2 regions of the Kitasatospora sp. NPDC059827 genome follow, and region 1 is predicted to be linked to the other one. Evidence: riboswitches for the same ligand, from Rfam matches in the RefSeq annotation. Region 1 holds a riboswitch; the other holds the start of a gene.
What was found. Region 1 has a riboswitch for cyclic di-AMP ahead of ACFV8H_RS25830 (hypothetical protein). Riboswitches for the same ligand answer to the same signal wherever they lie in the genome.
Positions count from the first base shown of each region.

Region 1 (3,199 bases):
CTGGGCGTCGTCGCGCCGGGCGCGCCCGAGGCGTCCATCCTGCCCGCCGTGGCCGCCAGGCCGTCCGACTCCGACCTGGAGGTGGTCCGGCTCGACCCGGATCCCGCGCCGTCCGGCGGCACCACCACCGTCAATGCCCTCATCGCCAACCGGGGCCCGGACACCACCGCCTCGCCCTTCACGGTGGTGGTCACCCTGCCGAAGGGCGTCGCCCCCGAGGGCCCGTACTTCCCCGAGGACTGCGAGGTCGCGGAGCACGGCCGGCAGGTGCGCTGCGTCTTCGGCCCTGGACTGAAGGAGGGGCGCACCAGGACCGCCCTCGTCCCGGTCTACCTCTCCCCCGACCTGCCGCTGGGCACGCTCGGCGGCGGCTCGGTCGAGGTGCACAGCGTGGACGACCGGGACAAGGGGAACAACCGGCAGCCATTCGACATCAGGGTCGTCGAGACGGCCTAAGGCTCACGAACCGGATCGCCCCACCGGTCATCGGCCGCCGGCGAGCGGCTGCCGGACGTCCGATGACCAGTGGGGCGGGCTCGTGGTGACCGGTACACGTGGTTACCGGTGGCCGTGGTTACCGGTAGACGCGGACGTAGTCGGCGGCCATGGTGATCGGGGTGTTCCCCTGCGGCGCCGGGTGGTACTTGCCGGCGCTCACCGAGAGGTTGAGGATCAGGTACGCCGAGAAGTTGGCCCCGACGCCCTTGCCGTCCGAGAACACCTTGACGCCGTTGACGTACCAGTCCACCGAGTTGGCGCCGTAGTAGGTGCCGATGGTCACCCACTGGTCGGTGCCGACGGCGCTCGCGTCGGTGTAGTAGTCGGGGTTGCCGGGGTTGACGTGGTTGGTCAGCTCCAGCAGGTTCGGGTTGTCGGGGTGGTACTCGAAGGAGTCGATCTCCCCGTTGCCGTTCTTCCAGGTCCACAGGGCGGGCCAGGCGCCGGTGCCGGCGGGCAGCTTGACCCGGGTCTCGGCGTAGTCGCCGGTCTTGACCTGGAAGCCCTCGGCCGAGCCCTCGGTGGTCAGGAAGCCGGTGTTCCAGGACTGCTTGCCGTTCTCCAGCGTCGGCCCGCCCGGGGTGGCCGTGAAGGTGGCGACGCCGTTCGCGACGGTGACGTTGTTCTTGTTCAGCCAGTCGAGCTTGTTGTCGTCCGGGTTGTGGTTCCCGTACTTGTAGGAGGTGCTCTTGTCGCCGACCCAGCGCTGGCCCCAGTTGATCGGGCCGTTGAACTCGTCGGACCAGGTCAGCGACTTGCCGGCGATCGGGGAGGACGGCGCGGGGGTCGTCGGGGTGGCCGTGGCGGTGGGGGTCGGCGTCGCGGTCGGGGTCGCAGTCGCGGTCGGAGTTACGGTGGGCTTCGCCGTCGGGGTCGCGGTCGCCGTCGGGGACGCGGTCGCCGTCGGGGTCGCGGTCGCCGTCGGGGACGGGGTCGGGGACGGGGTCGGCGTGGGCGTACCCGTGGCCGAGACCACCAGCTGCTGCGAAGGCAGGTTGTGCCAGGCGCCGCCGAGGTCCTGCCAGAAGCCGAACTGGGTGTACGTCCCGGCGGCCAGGGTGCGGGCGGCGCTGGTGTAGGTGAGTCCGCCGGGGCAGATCTGCACGTTGCTCGCGTTGCCAGGGAAGTCCAGGTTGGTGCCGCGCGCGTCACGGACGCCGACGCCGACGGTCTTGGCGGTGAAGCAGGACGAGGAGTGCAGGGCCAGCGAGGCGGTGCCGGCCCTGCCGGCGATCATGGTGGCGGGGGCGAGCCGGTCCTGGGTGACGGTCGGGCCGGTGGCGGCCTGGGCGCCGGAGACGGACGGCAGGCCGAGCAGGCCGGCGCCGGTGATGGCGAGCGCCCCGGTCGTGGCGAGGGCGGTGTTGCGGCCGCGGTGGGACGGACGGGCGTGGCGGGGCGCGCGACGGCGCCGGGCAGGCTGGTGCATGGGGATCCTCTGCCACGCCTGCGAGGTGAGCTGTCGGATTCGGGCTGCAGTTGCCCGGCCGCCTGTGGAGCGGCTTCACCCCTAGCCACGCCCCGCACGCTGGTGCGTACGGGCCGGGCGCTGACCTTGGTTCCCCCGCTCCCGTCCGCTGTGGTGCTCGGGTACTCGCCGGCGGGTGGACGGGACTCGGCGTCCCGGCGGCGGGGTCCGCGACAGCGGACGACGACTGCAGGCTAGGCAGGCCGTCCGTGGACGGACAACCTGATCAAGCAGGTTGTCGCGCAGCTCACAGTGGTGTCGATCAACGACGCTGCGTGGCGGCCGAGTTGATCACTGGAGCAGACTCCGGCCCACGGTCCCGCCGGGCCCGCCCGGGTCGCCGGTCGCACACGGTGCGCGGCGCGGCGGTGGCGGACCGTGCGTGACCGCCGTGGCGTGGAGCCGCCCGAGTCCGCCCCATCGGATAAATTGGAGCCCTGGGATTTTCCGCGGTGCACAAGAGCACCGGCCGGAGCCGTACGACCCGTCCCCCGTTCCAGAGAAGAGGTTCCGCCCCACCATGACCGCGCCCCTGCCCGCCTTCGCCGGCCGTACCTACGTCTTCCGGGCCGACAACGGCGCGGCCTTCCGCAACTCCTACTCGGCCGACGGCACCCGGCTGCGCTGGGAGGGCCTCGGTGAGTCGGCGGGCCAGTGGGAGGACGTGCGGCTGCACGTCGCCGAGGTCGCGCCGGAGATCTACTTCATCAGCTGGACGGAACAGAGCGGGATCACCGTCAGTCACGTGATGGACCTCAACGCGCTGACCGTACGGGCCTTCTGGACCTTCGAGGGCGAGGGCGGCCGGGTCGGCCAGCTGCACACCGGGACGCTGGAGCGGGTCGCCTGACCGGCGCCGGAATGGACCGAACCCCCGGGAGCCTCCGGGGGTTCGGTGCGTTCCGCGGGCGGCGCCGTCAGACGGTCTGGCCCGGGTGGCCCGGCTGGTTCGGGACCTTGAGGTGCTGGGACAGCCACTCCAGCGAGGACGGCAGCAGGGCGCTCCAGGTCTCGAAGTTGTGGCCGCCGTTCTCGAGCATGCTGTAGGAGACCTTCATCGGGCTCCTCGCGGCGTCGATGAACGCCTCGGTGTCGTGCTTGTAGTTGCCGTCGCCCTTCTTGGTGCCGGCAAGCAGCACGGAGACGTCCGGCTGCGGCAGGTTCTTCAACCGCCACATCAGGTCGGCCTCGTCGCGGCGCTGCCTGCTGCCGCCGAAGAGGTCGCCGGTGGTC
Region 1 covers NZ_JBHWIV010000045.1:61,520-64,718, reverse strand. The annotation lists gene ACFV8H_RS25835 (hypothetical protein) at 1-456, shown strand, start outside; gene ACFV8H_RS25830 (hypothetical protein) at 575-1,927, opposite strand; cyclic di-AMP (ydaO/yuaA leader) riboswitch at 1,930-2,051, opposite strand; gene ACFV8H_RS25825 (MoaF N-terminal domain-containing protein) at 2,487-2,816, shown strand; gene ACFV8H_RS25820 (alpha/beta hydrolase) at 2,884-3,199, opposite strand, start outside.

Region 2 (3,199 bases), on a different contig from region 1:
GTGGCGGAGTTCGAGCCGCGGGTGCAGCAGCTCACCGACCGGCTGATCGACGGCTTCGCGCAGCGCGGTTCGGCGGACCTGATCCACGAGTTCGCGTTCCCGCTCCCCATCTACGCGATCTGCGACATGCTCGGCGTTCCCTCCGAGGACCAGGACGACTTCCGGGACTGGGCCGGAATGATGCTGCGACACACGAAGCCGGGCCACGGCGGTGGCCAACGCGGCGGCGTGGGGCGGGCGGTGAAGCAGATCCGCGCATACCTGCTGGAGCTGATCCACCGCAAGCGGGCGGACCTCGGGGACGACCTGATCTCCGGCCTGATCCGGGCGAGCGACCACGGCGAGCACCTGACCGAGAACGAGGCCGCCGCGATGGCCTTCATCCTCCTCTTCGCCGGGTTCGAGACGACGGTGAACCTGATCGGCAACGGGACGTACGCGCTGCTGCGCAATCCCGGGCAGCGGGCCCTGCTGCAGGAGTCGGTGGCCCGCGGCGAGACCGCGCTGCTGGAGACCGGGATCGAGGAACTCCTGCGCTACGACGGGCCGGTGGAGCTGGCGACCTGGCGGTTCGCGACCAGTGCGCTGACCATCGGCGGGGTGGAGATCCCGGTCGGGGATCCGGTGCTGGTGGTGCTGGCGGCGGCGGACCGCGATCCGGCCAGGTTCTCCGACGAGAACACCCTCGACCTGGCCCGGAGCGACAACCCGCACCTGGGGTTCGGGCACGGCATCCACTACTGCATCGGAGCTCCGCTGGCCCGGCTGGAGGGGCGGTCCGCGCTGGCCACGCTGCTTTCCCGGCTGCCGGATCTGCGACTGGCCGAAAGCCCGGAGAATCTGCGCTGGCGGGGTGGCCTGATCATGCGTGGATTGCGCGAACTTCCGGTCGAATTCAGTCCGGAGCCCCGGTCGCCGCACAGTCGTCCTGAGGCCACGACACGCTGACGAAGCATCCGGAACCGGCCACCGAGGGTGGTGTGAACAGCCATCAAACCGGACAAAGCCCCGCCGTTGGTAGGCGATCGAACACGGGCCGTAATTCTTGTGTGATGTCGGTGATATGAGCTTGTGATTCGTCTGAGGATCTGTCTAGTCTCCGTGGAGTTCGCAGCTGCGGACCTCGTGCGCGGACGCCGAATCCTGCCCGCCGCGTCACGGGAAACCGACCAGAACCCTGGGCAGGGGCGGGGGAACCAGGTTTGTTGCCGTTCCTCCACGGCTTGGGGTGAAGCCGCCCGCGCGGAGTCGATTCCGCAGACGGCGGCCGGGCCACCTCCCGGTCCGAACCCGACAGCTCACCTCGCAGGCGTGCGGAGAGGGACCTTCATGCTGTTCGTTGGAACCGGCCGTCATCGCCGTCGCACCCAGGCCGAGAAGGCCATCGCCGTCGCCGGTGTGGCCGGCGTCGGACTCGCACTGCCGCTCCTCTCCGCCACCGGCGCCTCCGCCGCCCCGGCCTCCGTCTGGGACTCCGTCGCCCAGTGCGAGAGCGGCGGCAACTGGAGCATCAACACCGGCAACGGCTTCTCCGGCGGCCTCCAGTTCACCCCCAGCACCTGGAAGGCGTACGGCGGCACCGCGTACGCGGCGCAGGCCAACCAGGCCAGCAAGGGGCAGCAGATCGCCGTCGCCGAGAAGGTCCTCGCCTCGCAGGGCCCCGGCGCCTGGCCGGTCTGCTCCCAGAAGGCGGGCCTGAGCAAGGGCGGCGCCCCGGCCGAGGTGGACACCTCCTCGGACGCCAAGCCGCAGAAGCAGCAGGCCCAGAAGCAGCAGGCGCCCAAGCAGCAGGCCCCCAAGGCCGCCGCCAAGCCCGCCCAGCCGAAGCCGGTCCAGCAGTACGCGCCGAAGCACGCCGCGCCGAAGCAGGCCGAGCAGCCCGCCGCCCCGTCGGCGCAGCAGTACGCCCCCAAGCACGCCGCCCCGCGGGCCGCCCAGGCCCCGGCCGCCACGACCGGCCACGACTACACCGTCCGGGACGGTGACACCCTGTCGGGCATCGCCACCGCCCAGGGCGTGTCCGGCGGCTGGCAGGCGCTCTACGACGGCAACCGCACCACGGTCGGCGGCAACCCGGACATGATCGTGCCCGGCCAGGTCCTGCACCTGGGCTGAGCCGGACCGTTCCACGGCGAACGACACGCTGGACACGTAGGGGGCCGCGCCCGGCGGCCCCCTACGTCCGCGTTCGCCCGCCCCGGTGGGACGCCCCGGTGGGACGCACCGGTGGGACGCACCGGGACGAGCAGGTGAACTACCGGTGGGTAGCCGGGCCACACGGTGAGACGCAGCCCGGGCCGACGTGGCCCCGGGAGCCCGGGCGGTTAGGCTCTGGTCGTAACGACTCCGCAATCGTCCGGCCGACAGCACCACCCGCAGCCGGACCCTGCTTCCGCAAGGAGATGCTTCGTGCCGTCCATCGATGTCGTCGTAGCCCGTGAAATCCTCGACTCCCGCGGCAACCCCACGGTCGAGGTCGAGGTCGGCCTCGACGACGGCAGCACGGGTCGTGCCGCTGTTCCGTCGGGTGCCTCGACCGGCGCCTTCGAGGCGCTCGAACTGCGCGACGGCGACAAGAACCGCTACTTCGGCAAGGGCGTGGAGAAGGCCGTCCTGGCCGTCATCGAGCAGATCGGCCCCGAGCTGGTCGGCTACGACGCCACCGAGCAGCGCCTGATCGACCAGGCCATGCTCGACCTGGACGCCACCCCGGACAAGTCCTCGCTCGGCGCCAACGCCATCCTGGGCGTCTCGCTGGCCGTCGCGCACGCCGCCTCCGAGGCCAGCGACCTGCCGCTGTTCCGCTACCTGGGCGGCCCGAACGCCCACGTCCTGCCGGTCCCGATGATGAACATCCTCAACGGCGGCTCGCACGCGGACTCCAACGTCGACATCCAGGAGTTCATGATCGCTCCGATCGGCGCGGAGTCCTTCTCCGAGGCCGTCCGCTGGGGCGTCGAGGTCTACCACACCCTCAAGGGCGTGCTGAAGGAGCGCGGCCTGTCCACCGGCCTCGGCGACGAGGGCGGCTTCGCGCCGAACCTGGACAGCAACCGCGAGGCCCTGGACCTCATCACCGAGGCCATCCAGAAGGCCGGCTACGTGCCCGGCCGCGACATCGCGCTGGCCCTGGACGTCGCCGCCTCCGAGTTCTTCCAGGACGGCGCCTACCAGTTCGAGGGCAAGGCCCTGTCGGCCG
Region 2 covers NZ_JBHWIV010000009.1:155,638-158,836, forward strand. The annotation lists gene ACFV8H_RS08675 (cytochrome P450) at 1-948, shown strand, start outside; cyclic di-AMP (ydaO/yuaA leader) riboswitch at 1,158-1,328, shown strand; gene ACFV8H_RS08680 (transglycosylase family protein) at 1,330-2,115, shown strand; gene eno (phosphopyruvate hydratase) at 2,410-3,199, shown strand, end outside.
Region 2: another riboswitch for cyclic di-AMP. It lies ahead of ACFV8H_RS08680 (transglycosylase family protein); the one in region 1 lies ahead of ACFV8H_RS25830 (hypothetical protein).